2 linked regions of the Hyalangium ruber genome follow. The protein of the gene in region 2 binds, or shares a complex with, the protein of the main gene of each other region. Links are inferred from orthologs where the notes say so. Each region holds a gene or a part of one and is shown on either strand. Other genes may lie near its edges.

The links.
Region 1: the proteins of rimM (region 2) and rpsS are in contact, whole or in part, in a crystal structure (PDB 3A1P), measured with the Thermus thermophilus proteins. The link is inferred for Hyalangium ruber from one-to-one orthologs. Residues at the interface, in WP_008632437.1 of Thermus thermophilus: Val4, Glu5, Ile6, Gly7, Arg8, Arg22, Gly23, Glu24, Val26, Leu84, Glu85, Glu86, Gly87, Arg88, Tyr89, Tyr90, Tyr91, Phe92, Leu94, Asp111, Ile112, Leu113, Asp114, Ala115, Gly116, Ala117, Gln118, Asp119, Val120, Ile122; in WP_011173711.1 of Thermus thermophilus: Lys28, Arg29, Leu30, Lys32, Thr48, Gln56, His57, Val58, Pro59, Val60, Tyr61, Thr63, Met66, Glu73, Phe74, Pro76, Thr77, Arg78, Arg81, His83, Gly84, Lys85, Glu86, Ala87, Lys88, Ala89, Thr90, Lys91, Lys92, Lys93.

Annotation. Positions count from the first base shown.
Region 1 is NZ_JAXIVS010000012.1:50,479-59,655, forward strand. Bases 6,405-9,177 are described here. They hold rpsS (30S ribosomal protein S19), read right to left. Parts: upstream 8,049-9,177; coding sequence 7,761-8,048; downstream 6,405-7,760. Other genes in these bases: rplP (50S ribosomal protein L16), read right to left, coding at 6,405-6,636; rpsC (30S ribosomal protein S3), read right to left, coding at 6,694-7,356; rplV (50S ribosomal protein L22), read right to left, coding at 7,393-7,737; rplB (50S ribosomal protein L2), read right to left, coding at 8,073-8,918; SYV04_RS30065 (50S ribosomal protein L23), read right to left, coding at 8,956-9,177. Outside these bases: preprotein translocase subunit SecY, read right to left, coding at 1-535; rplO (50S ribosomal protein L15), read right to left, coding at 666-1,190; rpmD (50S ribosomal protein L30), read right to left, coding at 1,242-1,502; rpsE (30S ribosomal protein S5), read right to left, coding at 1,505-2,026; rplR (50S ribosomal protein L18), read right to left, coding at 2,050-2,403; rplF (50S ribosomal protein L6), read right to left, coding at 2,508-3,074; rpsH (30S ribosomal protein S8), read right to left, coding at 3,139-3,537; SYV04_RS30010 (type Z 30S ribosomal protein S14), read right to left, coding at 3,707-3,892; rplE (50S ribosomal protein L5), read right to left, coding at 3,914-4,570; rplX (50S ribosomal protein L24), read right to left, coding at 4,745-5,074; rplN (50S ribosomal protein L14), read right to left, coding at 5,120-5,488; rpsQ (30S ribosomal protein S17), read right to left, coding at 5,584-5,904; rpmC (50S ribosomal protein L29), read right to left, coding at 5,985-6,194; more of rplP, read right to left, coding at 6,217-6,404. UniProt on the Escherichia coli protein: In the E.coli 70S ribosome in the initiation state it has been modeled to contact the 23S rRNA of the 50S subunit forming part of bridge B1a; this bridge is broken in the model with bound EF-G.
Region 2 is NZ_JAXIVS010000015.1:167,814-177,106, forward strand. Bases 2,918-5,806 are described here. They hold rimM (ribosome maturation factor RimM), read right to left. Parts: upstream 4,685-5,806; coding sequence 4,151-4,684; downstream 2,918-4,150. Other genes in these bases: rplS (50S ribosomal protein L19), read right to left, coding at 2,918-3,297; trmD (tRNA (guanosine(37)-N1)-methyltransferase TrmD), read right to left, coding at 3,417-4,151; SYV04_RS34720 (KH domain-containing protein), read right to left, coding at 4,681-4,974; rpsP (30S ribosomal protein S16), read right to left, coding at 4,995-5,252; rlmN (dual-specificity RNA methyltransferase RlmN), read right to left, coding at 5,331-5,806. In the rest of the region: SYV04_RS34695 (sensor histidine kinase), read right to left, coding at 1-794; SYV04_RS34700 (ATP-binding protein), read right to left, coding at 902-2,797; more of rplS, read right to left, coding at 2,905-2,917; more of rlmN, read right to left, coding at 5,807-6,476; SYV04_RS34735 (hypothetical protein), read right to left, coding at 6,574-7,788; ndk (nucleoside-diphosphate kinase), read right to left, coding at 7,990-8,433; sucD (succinate--CoA ligase subunit alpha), read right to left, coding at 8,476-9,293. UniProt on the Escherichia coli protein: One of at least 4 proteins (Era, RbfA, RimM and RsgA/YjeQ) that assist in the late assembly stage of the 30S ribosomal subunit.

The sequences.
Region 1 (9,177 bases), on a different replicon or contig from region 2:
ACATGATGAAGGCGGTGCCCGCCGTGAGGCTGATCACCGTCATGAAGGTGAACCAGGCGCTGTCATCCGGAACGACGATCTGGTTGAAGCCGCTCTGGCCCCCGTCGGTGCGGCCCAGCGAGGCCAGCCAGCGGGAGATGCCGATGCCCTGGATGATGGACAGGACGATCGTGCCGTAGCGGGTGTACTGGTTGATCTTCTGCCGCCCGCCGGCGCCCTCCTTCTGGAGGCGCTCGAGGCTGGGCACCACCACCGCCAACAGCTGCATGATGATGGAGGCGGAGACGTACGGCATGATGCCCAGACCGAAGATGGACATCTGCTCCAGGGCGCCGCCGGAGAAGAGGTTGAACAGCGACACGAGGCCGCCCGATTGCTTCTGGGCGTCCATGAACGCGTTCATCGCCGCGCGATCGACGCCGGGCGTGTTGATGAAGATGCCGATGCGGTAGACCGCCAGCAGCACCAGCGTGTACGCGAGCCGGCTGCGCAGCTCCGCGATACGGAAGACGTTGGCGAAGGCATTCAGAGCCACGTGGGAGCCATCCCCTTCAAAAAAGAACGGACAGAACGACAGCGCCCCTCGGTCCAGGACGGAGAGGGGCGCGTGAGCCTACACAAGCGAAAAGGCGCGCACCACTTGCAAGTGACGCGCGCCTCGCATGCTAGGCTTGCTTGGGAGCCTTGACGCCCTTGCCTGAGTGCGCCTTGGCGGCCGCCTCCGGCTTGTGCGCCACCAGCGGAAGCTCCTCCACCGCGCCGCCCGCCTGCTGGATGGCCTCGCGGGCCTTGCCAGACAGCTTATGCACGCGGACCGTGAGCTTCTTGGTCAGCGAGCCCTGGCCCAGCACCTTCACGCCGTCATAGCGGCCCTTGGCCAGCCCGGCGCTCTTGAGCGAGGCCGCGTCCACCGTGGCGCCCGCGTCGAAGTGGTTCTCCAGGTCCGCCAGATTCACCACCGCGTAGATGGTGCGGTTGGGGGAGATGAAGCCGAACTTCGGCAGCCGGCGCTGCAGCGGGCTCTGACCGCCCTCGAAGCCCTCGAACCGCATGTTGCCGGAACGAGCCTTCTGGCCCTTGCCACCGCGGCCGGCCGTCTTGCCCAGGCCGCTGCCCTGGCCACGACCGACGCGCTTCTTGCGGTGCCACGAGTTGTGGGGCCGCTTCAGGTTGTTGAGAGTCGTCGACATCTTGGAATCCTCACGCGCGAAAGGCCCCCTTCGGGACCCCGCGGAACGGGTCTAGCCCTGCGCTGCCTTGGCGCGCGCCCGGTCCCGGGCGACGATCTTGCGCGGCTTGCGACGCTTGGGCGCGGGGGCCTCCTGCTGCACCACCTCGCTGGAGACCAGATGCTTCACCTTGAACACCAGGCCCCGGTTGGACGGGGTGTCCTTCACGAGCCGCTCGTCCCCGAACTTCTTCAGGCCGAGACCGCGAATGGTGTCCAGCATTTCCTTGGAAGAGCCCGCAGAGCTCTTCACCAGCTTGACCTTGAGCGCCATGACTAGCCCCTCGCCTCTCCGGCCAGCTTCGCCGACTCGACGTCCTTGCCACGCAGCCGGGAGATCTGCTCGGCCGAGCGCAGCCGCTTCAGGCCCGCGACCGTGGCCTTCAGCACGTTGTGCGGGTTCCTCGAGCCCTGGCTCTTGGTCAGGATGTTGCGGATGCCCGCCGCCTCGAGGACCGCGCGCACCGCGCCACCGGCGATGACGCCCGTACCCTGGCTGGCGGGCTTGAGCAGCACCCACCCGGCGCCGAAGTGCCCCAGCACCTCGTGCGGAATCGTGTGCCCCATCAGCGGCACGCGGAAGAGGTTCTTCTTGGCGTTCTCGCCACCCTTGCGGATGGCCTCGGGGACCTCGTTGGCCTTGCCCAGGCCCACGCCCACGTGGCCGTTGCCGTCGCCCACCACCACCAAGGCGGCGAACGAGAACCGGCGGCCACCCTTCACCACCTTGGCCACGCGGTTGATGTTCACCACGCGGTCGGTGAGGTCCAGGTCGTTCGGATTGATCGGAGTTGCCACTTGGAAAGCTTCCTTTCGAAAATCTAGAACTTCAGCCCGGCCTCGCGCGCGGCGTCAGCCACAGCGGCGATGCGCCCCTGGTACGGGAAGCCGTTGCGGTCGAACACCACCGCCTCGACATTGGCCGCCTTGCACTTCTCGGCGATGAGCTTGCCCACGCGCTTGGCGTCGGCCTTCTTGTCACCCTCGTCCTGGCCCTTGAGCTCCTTGGACAGGGAGGAGGCATACGCCATTGTCCGGCCGGTGGAGTCATCCACCACCTGGGCGTAGATGTGCTTGAGGCTCTTGTAGACCGTGAGCCGCGGGCGCTCGGTGGTACCCGAGAGCTTCTTGCGGATGCGGTTCTTCCTCTTGATGCGCGCTTCGACCATTGCCATGGCTGCTTCCTTTTCCGTCCGGCGGTGATGCGGCCTTCCACCGCCGGATGAGCGCGGGCTCCCATCGGAACCCGCGGGGTTGAACGTTCAGGGCCTCCGGACGACTAAGTCGTACCGGTCTTGCCCTCCTTACGACGAACCTTCTCCTCCGCGTACTTGATGCCCTTGCCCTTGTACGGCTCGGGCGGGCGCAGCGCGCGGATCTTCACCGCGGCGGCCCCGAGGGCCTCCTTGTCCGCGGAGCGCAGGGTGAGCCCCACCGTGGGCAGGCTCTCCTCGGTGCGCGCGGCCTTGTCCACCTCGGCCGTCACGCCCTCGGGCAGGTTGAACACCACCGGGTGCGAGTAACCCAGCGCGAACTGGATCGCCTTGCCCTTGACCTCGGCGCGGAAACCGACGCCGCGGATGTCCAAGCGACGCTCGAAGCCCGTGCTCACGCCCTTGGCGGCATTCGCCAGGATGGTGCGCGCCAGGCCGTGGAGGCTGCGCGCCTCGCGCGAGTCATCCTCACGGGTGACGATGACGTTGCCGTCCTTGACCTCCACCTTCACCTTGGCGGGGAGGTTGACGGACAGCTTGCCCTTGGGGCCTTCGAAGTTGACCTTGCCGCCGGCGATGGTCGCCTTCGACTTGTCGCCCAGCTTGATCGGCAGTTTTCCAATGCGACTCATGATGGCCTCGTACGGTCTGCCCGGCACGCGTCCCCTGCTCGGGGTCGCGGCGCCAGGTCAATGGCTAGTAGACGGTGCAGAGCAGCTCGCCGCCGATGTTCTGCTTGCGAGCCTCGGTGTCCGACATGATGCCCTTGGACGTGGAGAGCACGGAGATACCCATGCCACCCAGCACGCGGGGGATGTCGCGCATCGGCACGTAGCGGCGCAGGCCCGGCTTGGACACGCGGCGGATGCCGGTGATGGCCGAGGTGCGATCCGGCCCGTACTTCAGCTGGACGGTGATCTCGCTCTGCGGCTGGCGCTCGTGAATGGTGTACTCCCCGATGTAACCCTCGTCCTTCAGGACGCGGATGATCTCGACCTTGAGCTTCGAGTGGGGAATGACAACCTTGTCGTGCCGCGCACGCGAGGCGTTGCGCAGGCGGGTCAGCATGTCGCCGACAGGATCATTGACCGGCATGGATGAAAACCTTCCGTGCGGGGACCTTGGAGGCACCCCGCTCTCTCGACCGCCGCGCCTGCCGGGCCCATCCCGGGGGTTCGCCGCGTTCGCACTGCTCTTGAAGCTTCGGCGCCTCGAAGGCACCAGGAGGCTCCGGGCCGCATAAGCCCCGAGCCCCCTGTTCCGGCTACCAGGACGACTTGGTGACGCCGGTGATCTCGCCGCGCAGCGCACGCAGGCGCAGACAGATGCGGCACATCTGGAACTTCCGCAGGAACGCGCGGGGGCGGCCGCAGAGCGGGCAGCGGTTGTACTTGCGCACTGAGAACTTCGGCTTGCGCTTCGCCTGGGCGATCTTGGAGAGCTTGGCCATGGAGCTAGTGGTCCTTGGAGGTTACTGGCGGAACGGCATGCCGAAGTGACGCATCAGCGCCAGCCCCTGCTCGTCATTCTGCGCGGTGGTGACGAAGCTGATGTTGAGCCCCTTCACCTTCTCAATCTGGTCGTAGTTGATTTCCGGGAAGATGATCTGCTCGCGGACACCGAGCGTGTAGTTACCCTTCCCGTCGAAAGCCTTGGGGGACACGCCCTTGAAGTCACGCACGCGCGGCAGCGCGACGGAGATGAGGCGGTCCAGGAACTCGTACATGCGGTCGCCGCGCAGCGTGACGGCGCAGCCGATGGCCTGGCCCTGGCGCAGCTTGAAGTTCGCGATCGACTTGCGAGCGCGCGTCACCACGGGCTTCTGGCCGGTGATGGCACCCAGCTGGTCAACCGCCGACTCCAGGATCTTGTTGTTGGCGAGCGCCTCGCCCAGACCCATGTTGACGACGATCTTCTCGAGCTTCGGCACCTGAAGGGGGTTCTTCAGGCTGAGCTCCTTCATCAGAGCAGGCACGCCCTCCTTGCGGAAGCGCAGCTTCAGGCGCGCCGGCTGCGCCTTGAGGCCCTCCTCGATGTTGGCCGCGAAGCCCGCCTTCTTGACGTCTTCCTTCTTGCGGCCCTTCTTTTCCTTCTTTTCCTTCTGCTCTGCCTTCTTCTCTTCAGCCATGGTTTGGTCCTCTGCTTCGGAGCGCCGTCGTGGACCCAGCGGCCCCGATCAGTAAATCTGGAATCTCAAAAACACCGAGAGGGCCCCGTTACTTCGGGCCCCCGTGTATGCATGCCTGCTCGCCCCTGGCCCTGGGTGGCCAAAGGGCGCGCATACATGCCCCAACCCGACAGCCTAGTCAATCAGGGCGTCGCAGTTCTTGCAGAACCGCTTCTTGTCCTCGCCCTCGACCCGGATACCCACGCGGGTCGGCTTGTCGCACTTGGCGCACACCACCTGCACGTCGGACAGGTTGATGGTGCCCGCCTTCTCGATGATGCCGCCCTCGGGGTTCTGGGTGGTCTTGCGCATGTGGCGCTTGACCATCCGCAGGCCCTCGACGGTGACGCGACCCTTCTCCTGGTCGATGCGCAGCACCTTGCCGCGCTTGCTGGCCGGGGTCTTCTCCGAGCGCTCGGCGCCGGCGATGACCTGCACGGTGTCTCCAACCTTCAGCTTCTGCATGGGCTTCCTCTCTGGCTGGCTCGCCGGCCGGCCTGGTGTCCTGGACTACAGGACCTCGGGCGCGAGCGAGATGATCTTCATGAACTTGCGAGCGCGGAGCTCACGGGCCACCGGCCCGAAGATGCGCGTGCCGATGGGCTCCATGTCCTTGTTGATGAGGACGGCGGAGTTGCCATCGAACTTGATGTAGCTGCCGTCAGCCCGACCCACCTCGGTCTTGGTGCGAACGATGACGGCCTTGGCCACGTCACCCTTCTTCACCTTCGAGTTGGGCAGCGCCTCGCGGATCGACACGACGATCACGTCGCCGATCGACGCGTACTTGCGCTTCGAGCCGCCGAGCACCTTGATGCAGAACACCTTCTTGGCGCCCGAGTTATCAGCCACGTCGAGCACGCTCGTCATCTGAATCATCTGGAAGTCTCCTCTAAGGTCCTACGGCAGCCCCCGCCCGGTGAGGGCGGAGCCGCGCGGCTCGAGCCGCCCGCGCTGTCCGCGGGCAACGTGGCTCAGACGTTCTTGCTCTTCTCAATCACCTCGACCACCCGCCACCGCTTGTCCTTCGAGGTCGGCCGCGTCTCGGCGATGCGCACGCGGTCACCCTCGTTGATGGTGATCTTCTTCGGGTAGTCGTGATCCTCGACGTGCGCCTTGTACTTCTCGCGCATGCTCAGAATCTTGCCGTACTTGCTGTGAGCGGCACGGCGCTGGACGGTGACGATCACCGTCTTCTGCATCTTGTTCGAGGTGACGATCCCCACGCGCGTCTTGGGACGGCCGCGGGTGGAAGTCGCCGGGGGAGCGGAGGTGGTCTCGGTCGGTTCAGCCATCGTGAATCTCGCCTGTCAGTCAGTGTCTCCGGGGCAACCCGGTGACGGCGCCCTCCCCTGCCGGGAGGCGCCATCAAGCCTTACTTGGCCTTCTTCTCCGCCTGGGTCTTCTGGGTCAGGACGGTGAGGATGCGGGCCAGATCACGGCGGTGCTGGCTGCGCTCGGCCGCGCTCTTCAGATTGCCGGTCCGCAGGTTCAGCTGGTCCTGGAACAGCGTGCCGCGCAGCTCGTCCGCGCGCCGCTTCAGGTCCTCCGCCGACAAATCCTTCAATTCCTTTGCAGTCGCCATCTTGGTCTCCTCACGCGAGCGGCTAGATTGACAGCTCGCCGCGGGTAACGATCTTGGTGAGGACAGGCAGCTTGGCCTGCGCGAGCTTCAGCGCGCTGGTGGCCACCTCGGGCGTCATGCCCTCCATCTCGTAGAGGATGCGGCCCGGCTTCACCACGGCCACGTAGTACTCCACGCCTCCCTTACCGGTACCCATACGGGTCTCAGCGGGCTTCTTCGTGATGGGCTTGTCCGGGAAGATCCGAATCCAGATCTTGCCGCCGCGCTTCACGTGACGGGTCATCGCGATACGGGCCGCCTCGATCTGGCGGGAGGTGATCCACCCCGGCTGCAGGCTCATCAGGCCGTACTCACCGTAGGTGAGGTCGCTGCCACGGTGGGCCTGGCCGTGCATACGGCCCTTGTGCATCTTGCGGTACTTGGTACGAGCAGGCTGAAGCATCGTAGGTGTCCTTAAGTCCCCGGTGGGGCGCCCATAGGCGCCCCGGGGAGTTCAAAGCTAGCGGTTGGAGGGCATGGGGGCCTGGCCGCCCTTGCCCGGCAGAACCTCACCGCGGCAGATCCAGACCTTGCAGCCGATCTTGCCGTAGGTCGTCTTCGCCTCGGCGAAGCCGTAGTCGATGTCGGCGCGCAGGGTGTGCAGGGGCACGCGGCCCTCGCGGTACCACTCGTAGCGCGCCATCTCCGCGCCACCCAGGCGGCCCGAGCAGGCCACGCGGATGCCCTTGGCGCCGAACTTCATGGCCGTCTGCAGCGCCTTCTTCATGGCGCGGCGGAAGGCGATGCGGCGCTCGAGCTGGGTGGCGATGTTCTCGGCCACCAGCTGCGCGTCGGTCTCGGCCTTGCGGACCTCGACGATGTTGAGGAAGACCTCGTTCTTGGTGAACTGCTGCAGGTCCTTCTTCACCGTCTCGATGCCCGCGCCACGCTTGCCGATGACGATGCCCGGCCGCGCGGTGTGCACGTTGACCTTCACCTTGTTGGCCGCCCGCTCGATCTCCACCTTGGAGACGCCCGCGTGGTTGAGCGACTTCTTCACGAACTCGCGGATGCGGATGTCCTCATGCAGCCACTGAGCGTAGTTCTTGTGCTCGAACCACTTGGAGTCCCAGGTCTTGATGACCCCGAGGCGGAACCCGATCGGATGAACTTTCTGTCCCAACGTGCTTCTCCTTAAAGGTGAGTGAGCCCGGCGGGCTTACTTCTTGGCCTCGGCCAGCACCACGTGAACGTGGCTGCTCTTCTTGTTGATGCGGGTGGCCCGACCCATGGCGCGCGGCATGTACCGGCGCTGGGTGGGGGCCTGGTCCACGGAGATGGTCTTCACGTAGAGCGTGTCCACGTCGACCTGGCCCTTGGACTTGTCGGTCGCGTTGGCCACCGCGCTCTTGATGAGCTTGGCCACCGGAGCAGACGCCGCGCGGGGAGTGAACTTGAGGATGTTCAGGGCAGCCTCGACAGGCTTGCCTCGAACCAGCGCAGCCACCGTCGAGATCTTCCGAGGGGACATGCGGATGTAGCGCAGATGTGCAGTGGACTCCATCGTCATCTCCTGTGCGGTCCGGATTACTTACCGGGCGCCTTGGCGACCTTCTTCTCCGCCGAGTGCCCACCGAAGGTCCGCGTCGGCGCGAACTCGCCGAGCTTGTGACCGACCATGTTCTCCGTCACGAACACCGGGACGAACTTCTTCCCGTTGTGCACCGCGAAGGTGTGACCGACGAACTCCGGCAGGATGGTGGAGCGCCGCGACCACGTCTTCACGACCTTCTTCTGGTTCGTCTTGATCATGTCCTCCACCTTCTTGAGGAGGTGATCGTCGACGAACGGTCCCTTCTTAATCGAACGAGCCATGTATGAATCCTCGGTCTACAGCGCTTACTGGCTGCGCGGTCCCTGCCGGCGCGCGCTGACGATGAACTTGTCGGTCCGCTTGTTGGTGCGGGTGGTGAGACCCTTGGTCTTCTTGCCCCAAGGCGACACCGGGTGCGGGTTACCCTGACCGGACTTACCCTCACCACCACCGTGCGGGTGGTCGACAGGGTTCATGGCCAGACCGCGGACGGTGGGCCGGATGCCCAGCCAGCGGCTCTTACCCGCCTTGCCGACGCGGATGATCTCGTGCTCGATGTTGCCAATCTGGCCCACGGTGGCGCGGCACTCGATGAGCACCTTGCGCACCGCGCCCGAGGGCAGGCGCACCTGGGCGTAGCGGTCTTCCTTGGCCATCAGCTGACCGGAGGTGCCGGCCGAGCGGATGATCTGAGCGCCGCGACCCGGCTTCAGCTCCACGTTGTGGATGATCGTACCCACCGGGATGTTCTGCAGCGGCAGGCTGTTGCCCGGCCGGATGTCGGCGGTGGGGCCAGCGAACAGGGTGTCGCCCACCGTCAGGCCCACGGGGGCCAGGATGTAGCGCTTCTCGCCGTCCGCGTAGTGCAGCAGGGCGATGTTGGCGGTGCGGTTCGGGTCGTACTCGACGGAGGCGACCTTGGCCGGCACGCCGTCCTTGTCACGGCGCTTGAAGTCGATGATGCGGTAGCGACGCTTGTGACCACCACCCTGGTGACGACGGGTGATGTGACCGTGGACGTTGCGGCCTCCCGAGCGCTTGAGCGGCGCGGTGAGGCTCTTCTCCGGCGTGTCCTTGGTGATGTCCGCGAAGTCGGACACCGTCATCAGGCGGCGGGCGGCGGATGTCGGCTTGTACTTCTTGATGCCCATGGTGGTTTCCTCAGATCAGACGGCCAGCGCGATGCGCCTAGACCGCCTCTCCCTCGAAGAGCTCAATCTTGTCGCCCTCTTTGAGGGTGACGATGGCCTTCTTGTAGTTGGGGCGCTTGCCGATGCTCCGGCCCACGCGCTTGATCTTGCCGCGGACGATGTTGGTGCGAACGCCCTCGACGGTGACCTTGAACAGGCTCGCCACCGCGCGCGCCACGTCCACCTTGGTGGCCTTCTTGTCCACGATGAACGAGTACTG
Region 2 (9,293 bases):
ATGCGCTCGTGCCGCTCGGTGAAGACGTCGGTCTCCGGGTGGCCGAAGAAGAGCCCTCCCAGCACCTCGCCGGAGCGGGCCTTCACCGGCCCCGCGAGGTAGCTGCGCACCGGCAGGTGCCCCTTGGGCATGCCGTGGTAGGGCCGGTTCTGGCCATAGCGCGGATCCTTCGTCACGTCCGCCAGCCGCACCGGGCGCTCTCCATCGAAGGTCGGCCGGAAGATGTCCGTCTTGCGCGGCATGGGGAAGCCTTCGAACGACTCCCGAGGGACACCGGACAGGGTGTAGAGCATGTACGACTGCCCCTCGTCGTTGAGCACGTTGTAGAAGAACGCGCCGAAGCGGGCGCCGGTCAGCCGCGTGGCCTCATCGGTGAGCAGCTGCACCAGCCGCTCCAGGTCCAGCTCCGCGGCCAGCGTCTGGCCCGTACGGTTCAGCGCCTCGACGAGGGCCGTCTCCTGCCGTAGCGCCTCCTCCACGCTCTTGCGGGTGGTGATGTCGTCGAAGAAGACGGAGATGCCGGTCTGCGAGGGGTGGACCTGCACCTCGAACCAGGCGGCGAGCGGGGCGAAGAACTCCTCGAAGCGCGAGGAGACGTTCTCGGCCATGGCGCGTCGGTAGTGGAGCTCGAAGGAAGTGCCGAGCGCCTCCGGGTACTCATCCCAGAGCTTGCACCCGAGCAACTGCTCGCGGGGCTTGCGCAGCATGCGCTCGGCGGCGGCGTTCACGTACGTGAAACGCCAGTCCCGGTCGATCGCGAAGAAGGCATCACTCATGCCCTCCAGGAGGGCCATGGTTCCTACGGGGACCTGTGCCATCGAGGTCAACGCTCACCCAAGAAGAGATGGTCTCAATGCCATCGCTACCGCACCTGCATGGCACTGGTCATCCACCTGGGGAGTCAAATGTTCACAGTCCCATCCGCCAGCTGGGCGAAGCCGGGGTGCGCGGTGACGTGGAGCACCTGAGTCAACGTTCCCAGGTGCTTGAGCATGCGCCCCACGAGCGGCAGCTTCACCTCGTCCATGCCCGCGAAGGGGTGCTCCAGCAGGAACGGGTACTTCACCTTGGCGCTGGCCTTCTCCACCACCGTCATCCGCAGCGCCAGGTAGTACATGTCGAGATCCCGGGGGATGATCTCCCCCACGGGCACCTGGCGCCCCGCGGCGATGACATAACCCCGGCCGTCCCTGTCCCAGTCGACGCCCTGGTAGCGCCGATCCGTGAGGGCGGTGAGGTATTGGTTGCAGCGCTCGCGGAGCTGACCCGCCACGGTGGAGATGTCCACCGAGAAGATGTCGGCCGCCTGCGCCATCAACAGCGGAGAGGGATCCTCCAGCGGCTCGGCGGGCCCACCCACCGGCCCCGCGGAGGGCGACGGCGGTGCCTTGGCCAGCGCGATGGATTCCTTGGTGCGGGCCATCTCGCGCTCCACCTCGCGCACGTCGCGCACGTAGGTGCCGATCTTCCCGATCTGCGCGTTGAGCTCCTCGATCTCCCGCTTGGTCGACTCGCGCTGCTCGCCCGCGGCGAGGAAGTCCGGCGCGGACTCCATGGCGGTGAGCTGATCGCGCAGCTCGTGGACCTTCTGCTCCAGCAGCGCCTTGCGCTCGAAGACGGCGGGGAGCTCCTCGTGGCTCTCCAGCTCGAGCGCCTTGATGGCCTTGCGCACCGGCAGGGTCTCGGCTTCGAACTCCTCGAGGATCTTCTTCTCGCGCGCGGCGAACATGCCCTCCTTGCTGCGCACGGTCGTCGTCTGCGACAAGTCGTCCACGTAGCGCACGGCCAGCATGGCGGCCCAGCCGAAGGCGGGGATGTCCAGCAGCACCAGATAGCGCCAGGCGACGTTCTCCAGCACCACGCTCAGGATGATGCCCGCGAGCAGGAACAGCGCGCCCGCGCCCAGCCCCACCCAGAACAAGGGGTTGCGCTTGAGGGGCTGCACCGCGACGGGCACCGCCTGCGCCTCCTGCTCGCGCTCGGCGTTGAGCCGGTTGAGCGCGTCGTCCCGCCGGGACAGCGCCTTGGGGTAGCGCTCCACGCGGGTGAGGATGTCCGCCGGCAGGCCCAGCGACTCGGGCGTGGGCGCGGCGCTCCAGGCGTTCTCCGCGTCGCGGATGGCCACCTTGAGCCCCTCGGTGCTGTTGAGCTTGCGCTCCACCTCGAAGAGCGTCGAGTTGAGCCCGTCCAGCTTGAACTGCAGCTCGTCCACGTCGCGCGAGCGGATGATCTCCTGCTCCAGCTCGCGCACCCGGGCCTCGGCGGCGGGGATGTCCTCGGCGGGCTGCACGGCCTGATTGCTGGCCAGCCCGGAGCCGGAGGACAGCGAGGGCCGCTTCACATCGGGCCGCGAGGTGCGAGGCCTGGGCCGCCGCGAGGGCAGCTGGTTGGGCATCAAGCAGTACACCTGCTCGAACATGGTGCGCGAGGGCAGCCCGGCCTGCGAGCGCAGATACTGGGAGATCTCCGCCGTCTCATCGGACACCAGCTCCGGCGGTTGACCGGGGACGGTCTGCTTGTGCAGCGTCCCCTGCCCTCCCAGATCGCGCAGCAGGCGGTAGGTGAGGTTGTCCTGGCCGACGAAGGTGAAGGCGGCCTTGCCACCCTTCTGGCCCGAAGCCACGAAGCCCGTGTCTCCGCCTCGGCCATCGGAGTACAGCAAGGCCAGGGCGAGCCCGGCGAACGGACTGGTCTCGGAGGCGGGAGGCTTGAGGACGAGGTAGCCCGGCTTGAGCGGAAAGCGGCCCTGCGCCGAGAAACCCCGGACGTTCTGGACGGCGACCTCAACGAAGTTCATGCGCCCCCCATCCTACCTGGCGCCAACGAAAAGAGGAGCGTCCGAGCACGGACACTCCTCTTTCGGTACAGCGAACACTGAGAAGAGCCCCGCGGGGCCCCCGGTGACTAAGCGCCGGTGGCGGGCTTGGTCGCCTTCTTGCTCTCGTTCTCTTCCTGCACGTCCACGCGAGAGGCCTTGCCCTTCAGGTCGCGGAGGTAGAACAGGCGGTTGCGGTTCACGTCGCCGCGGCTGAGGACCTCGATCCTCTCGTAGCGGGGGCTGTGCAGCGGGAAGATGCGCTCCACGCCGACGCCGAAGGACACCTTGCGAACCGTGAAGGTCGAGCGGTTGTAGCCCCGCTTCTTGCGGATGACGACGCCCTCGAAGGCCTGCACGCGCTCCTTCTCGCCCTCCTTCACCTTCCAGTGGACCCGGACGGAGTCACCGGTCCGAAAGTCGACCACCCCCTCCTTGCGGAGGAACTTGGACTCGACGTACTCGATAGCGCTGCGACGCATGACGGAACCTCAAGAAATCTTGTGGTGCGAATGACCAGTAAGAGGGGCGCCTACTAGCAGAGAGCGGCGGACCCGACAAGTCTGGAGATCATCCGTTGTTCTCCGGACCAACGCCAGCGCTACAGCTCTTCCTCCCGCAGGGCGAGCAGTTTCCGGTCCGCCGGCCCGAGTTCCAGGCGGGCGAAGAGGTCCTGCCGTCGCTCCTGGGTGAGCTTCAGCGCCTTCCAGCGCCGCCAGCGGGCGATGCGCGCGTGGTCGCCGCACTGGAGCACCGCGGGCACCTCGGCGCCCCGGAACACCGGCGGCCGGGTGTACTGGGGGTGCTCCAGCAGCCCCTCCTCGAAGCTCTCGCTGACGTGGGACGCCTGGTTGCCCAGCACTCCAGGGAGCAGCCGCGCCACCGCGTCCACCACCGCGAGGGCGGCGATCTCCCCACCCGTGAGGATGAAGTCCCCCAGGGACAGCTCCCCGTCCAGGTGCGCCATCACCCGCTCGTCCACGCCCTCGTAGCGGCCGCAGACGAGGATCAGGCCCGCGGCATGATCCACCAGCTCCCGCGCCCGCGCCTGGGTGAAGGCGGGGCCTCGGGGGCTCATCAGCAGCACCTTGGCGCCCGGGTGCCGGGCCCGCGCCGCCTCGATGGCCGCCACCAGGGGCTCCACCTTCATCACCATGCCCGCGCCGCCCCCGTACGGGGTGTCGTCGGTGACGCGGTGCTTGCCCTCGGCGTACTCGCGGATGTCCGTGGCGGTGACGGCCAGCTTGCCCCGCTCCTGGGCCTTGCCGAGGATGCTCTGCCCCACGTACCCGGACACCATGCCCGGGAAGAGCGTGAGGATCTCCACCGGGTACATCAGCCCTCCTTGTCGCCCGCGTCCAGGAACTCGGGCGGGCGGATGACGATCTTCCCGCCCGGCATGTCCACCGAGGGAACGAAGTCATCGGCGAAGGGCACCACCAGCTCGGGCTTGCCCGGGGCGCGGATGACGAGGTTGGGCACCTCGCCGGTGGCCCACACCTCCACCACCTTGCCCAGCTCCTGGCCCGCCTCATCCACGGCGGAGAGGCCCACCAGGTCTCCCTGGAAGTACTCACCCTCGGCCGGAGGCTCCAGATCCTCGCGGTAGACGAAGACGGTGGAGCCCACCAGGGCCTCGGAGGCCTCGCGACCCTTCACCCCCTCGAAGGCGATGATGTCCTCCTTGGGGGTGGGCCGCACGGACTCGATCTTCAAGTCCCGCTCCTCGCCGGACTTGGTGCGCACGCGCACGCGCTCCACGGCGTCCAACGTCTCGGAGCCGGGATCGAAGGGGCGAACGGCGACCTCGCCCCGGATGCCGTGGGCCCGGGCCACATAGCCGAGCTCCAGCAGAGGGCGGGGCGTCACTGGGCGTCGGGGGCAGGAGGCGCCGCGGGAGCCGCGCCAGGGGCGGGCGCCGCGCGCCGATCGTCGAGGATCTCGAGACGGACCTTCTGCCCCTGCTTGTGCGCGGCGGCATTGAGCAGCGTCCGGAGGGCGTTCACGGTCCGCCCGTCACGGCCGATGACCTTGCCGACGTCCTCGGGGGCGACCTTCAGCTCATAGAGCCGGGCGCCGTCCACCTCGGACACACGCATGCCGACCTGGTCCGGCTGATCGACCAGGGCCCGCGCGAGATACGTAAGGAGTTGCTCCACGTCCGGTCAGCCCAGGGGGCTTAGGCCGCGGGAGGAGCGTTCTTGGCGGCGCGCTTGATGAGCTCGCCCACGGTCTCGGAAGGCGTCGCGCCCGTCTTCAGCCAGTACTGGAGCCGCTCCTGGTTGAACTCCACCTTGGGGGGGTTCAGGTTCGGATCGTAGGCGCCCACGGCCTCGATGAACTTGCCATCCCGGGGGTTCCGGGAGTCGGTGGCAACCACGTGGTAGTACGGCTTCTTCTTGGCGCCCGCGCGGGCGAGACGGAGGACAACGGCCATTTCGGATGCTCCAGATGAAAACAGCTGGTAAAAATTTGTGAACGAGGGCGCGCTATTAGCGTCCCTGCCTCGGGATTGTCAAGGAAGCTCGGTAGCTTGCGTCGGCTGCGAGGCATCCTCCCCGCTCCGATTGGCAAGCTGCCCACAGGCGCCGGCGATGTCCCGCCCGCGGTTCTGTCGGATGAAGGCGGCGATGTGACCCTCGGCGAGGATGGCGCGGAAGGTCTCCGCCCGCTCCTCCATGGTGGTCTGGAAGCCCAGGCCGGGGTTCTCGTTGTAGGGAATCAGGTTCACCTTGGCGGGGATGCCCTGGAGCAGCTCGATGAGCCGGTGGGCATCCTCGTCGCTGTCGTTGAAGCCCCGCAGCAGCACGTACTCGAAGGTGATGCGCCGGCCCTGGCGCAGGGGGAACTTGCGGCAGGCCTCCAGGAGGGCCGCGATGTTCCACTTGCGGTTGACGGGCATCGTCTTGCTGCGCTGCTCATCGGTGCTGGCGTTGAGCGAGATGGCGAGCTTGACGTCGGTCTCCTGCCCGAAGCGCTCGATCATCGGCACCAGGCCCACGGTGGAGACGGTGATGTGCCGGTGGGAGAAGTTGGGCCCCTCCTCGGACTGGAGGATGTTGAGCGCCGTCTTGAGGTTCTCGAAGTTGTGCAGGGGCTCGCCCATGCCCATGAAGACCAGGTTGGAGAGCGGGCGCCAGGTCTCCAGCTGCTCGTTCTTGCGGACCTCGCGGTTGACCGTGTGGACCTGCGCGACGATCTCACCGGGGGTGAGGTTGCGCTTGAGGCCCAGGGTGCCCGTCATGCAGAAGGAGCAGGCCATGGCGCAGCCCACCTGGGTGGACACGCACAGCGTCTTGCGGTCCTCGGAGGGCATGTAGACGGACTCGATGAAGCGCCCGTCGCGCGTCTTGAAGCGGTACTTGATGGTGCCGTCGATGGAGCGCTGCTCGAGGTCCTTGATCAGCGGGACGATCTCGGCGCGCTCCTTGAGCTTCTGGCGCAGGCCCTTGGACAGGTCGGTCATCTCGTCGAACGAGGTGACGCCGCGCTGATGGATCCAGCGGTAGACCTGGCCAGCGCGGAACGAGCGCTCACCCAGCTGCTCGGTGAGGAAGCGGGTGAGGCCCTCCAGCGTGAGGCTGGAGACGTCCACGAGCTTGGCCGGCGCGGGAGCCGGAAGCGGCGTGGTGTCGGGAGTGGTGAGAGCAGGCTCGGACATCTTCAGGTTCTAACGGGAGGTGTGGGGGGAGCCTTCCCACATCCCAGGCCGGTAAGTCAAAGGAAGGCTCGGCTCCTCCCCTGCTCCCCAGGAACCCTCAGTCCCGAGGCGGCCGGAGCCGCACGGAGATGCCCGTGGCGGGACTCCCGGTGACGGGGACGCCCCACAGCAGGGAGGTGGACACCAAGGGCTCGAGCACCTCCCCGCCCAGATGCTCCAGCAGGATGGTGTGGCGCTCGGGCGCATAGGTCGCCACGGCGATGAGCGACCCATTCCCCAGGGCGAACTTGTGGCTGAGGACAGGCGCGACCGACAGGCGCTGGCGCACCGGGAGGTCGATGAGCTCGAGGTCGGAGTTCAGGGACAGTGAGGCCTGCTCCACCAGCCCGGTGGCGGTCCACTCCATCCACTTCAGGCCGACGAACTCGCCTTCGATGAAGACAAACCTCGGATCTCCAACCCACAGCCCCTGGGGCTCGAAGCCCACGATGGTGCCGCTGAACTGCTGGCAGGGCTCGGACGTGCGCACGAAATGCCCTCCCTCCAGCCGGTAGGGACACACCTGATTCACGGGGGGAGTGCCCGGGCTTGGGGTGAATCGGGTGACGACGCCCAGCCGATCTCCAGACCGGATCAGGAGTCCCGGGGGACCGTCCTGGGTGAATGGGCTCTCGCGCTTCTCCCAGCCAGTTGGCCCCGTGGAGCTCAGCCCTGCCCCGCTGAAGGAGATGCGCTGGAGCACGGCGGAATGCAGCACCACCAACTCCTCCTCCGACGCGAGGAGGAACTCGGCGGCGCCATGGAAGTGCGCCAGGGTCGCGGTGAGCTCCAGGGCCACGCCCGTGTCCACGTAGCGCTGGATCTGGAGGGGCTCCACCACCCACACCACGTCTCCCGCGACCGCCAGCCGGCCATTCGGGAAGCTCTTGAGCACCGCGCCCTCGCGCGTGACGTTCGAGTCGCACACCCAGGCGCCCAGGCACGTGCGCTCCAGCGCATTGCACGTCTTCCCGTACTCGAGGCGAGTGGCCTTGGCGGAGCGGTCCCCCACCACCTGCAGCTCGAGCTGGTGGATGCCTCCAACGGGCTCGAACGCAGCGAGGATGTGGTGGCGGCCCGCCTTCGTCGGGGTGAACTCGACGATGGCGGAGGCCTTGGGCGACGTATTGAGAAAGGACTGGTGCCCCACCGGCAGGTTGTCCGGATCGGAGATCTCCACGGTGACCGAGGCGGGCGTGGGGACGGGCCCCTCACACGGGATGGCGACATGCGAGAAGATCCGAAGGTTCGCCAGCTTTCCCGCCATCGCCATCGCCCCGCTCGTGGGGGAAGACGTGTCCGGGGTCACGCAGGGCGATTCTTCCCCGCAGGCCACGAGCGTCCGCAGGGCCACGAGGAGCAGGAGGAGTCGACCGGGCTTCGCCATGGGGGCGATGGTCGCACAAAGCACAAGGCCCGGTCCCGCGCGGGGTGCGCGGAAGCCGGGCCTCGAGCTTCGACGGGGCGAGAGGGACTACTTCTTGCCCTTGTACTCGTACGAGTGGATCTCGGTCTCGCGGAAGAAGTAGGCGACCTCGTTCTTCGCGTTCTCCAGGCTGTCGGAACCATGCACCGTGTTCTGATCGATGCTGGTGGCGAACTCCTTGCGGATGGTGCCCGGGGCGGCGTTGGCCGGGTTGGTGGCGCCCATGATCTCGCGGTTGGCGGCCACGGCGTTCTCACCCTCCAGCACCATGAGCACCACGGGGCCGGAGATCATGAAGCTGACCAGATCCTTGAAGAAGGGCCGGGCCTTGTGAACGGCGTAGAAACCCTCGGCCTGCGCCTGGGACAGGTGCTGCAGGCGAACGGCAACGGGCTTCAGGCCCTTCTCCTCGAACTTGGAGATGATCTTGCCGATGATGCCCTTCTCCAGCCCGTCCGGCTTGATGATGGACAGCGTACGCTCGATGGCCATTGTCGTGGTCCTCGTTGAGTCTTGAGTGAAAGGTGGAAACAGCTAGCGCTTCTTCGGGGCGCCGCGCTTGAGCGCCTCCTGCAGAGTCGTACCCAGCTCGGTGGGGCTGGGGGCCATGAGGAAGCCCGCGGCCTCCATCGCCTTGATCTTCTCGGAGGCCGTGCCCTTGCCACCGGAGATGATCGCGCCGGCGTGACCCATGCGCTTGCCCGGGGGCGCCGACTGGCCGGCGATGAAGCCCGCGATCGGCTTGGTGAACTCGCGCGACACGTACTCGGCGGCGGTCTCCTCGGCGCTGCCGCCGATCTCGCCGATCATGATGACCGCGTCGGTCTCCGGGTCGGCGTTGAACAGCTTCAGGCAGTCCACGAAGTCGGTGCCGTTCACCGGGTCACCGCCGATGCCCACCGCCGTGCTCTGGCCCAGGCCGAGCTGGGTCAGCTGATGCACCGCCTCGTAGGTCAGCGTGCCGGAGCGGGACACCACGCCGATGCGGCCCGGCTTGTGGATGTGGCCCGGCATGATGCCGATCTTGCACTTGGCGCCCGGGGTAATCACGCCGGGGCAGTTGGGGCCGATCAGCCGCACGCCCGGCTTGCCCTGCAGGTAGCGCTTGGCCCGGATCATGTCGTTGACCGGGATGCCCTCGGTGATGGTGATGATGAGGGCCACGCCCGCGTCAGCGGCCTCCATGATGGAGTCAGCGGCGAACGGGGGCGGGACGAAGATGACCGAGGTGTTCGCGCCGGTCTGCTTCACCGCATCGGCCACCGTGTTGAACACGGGGACCTTCCCCTCGAAGTCGGTGCCGCCCTTGCCCGGGGTGACGCCACCCACCAGCTGGGTGCCGTACTCCAGCA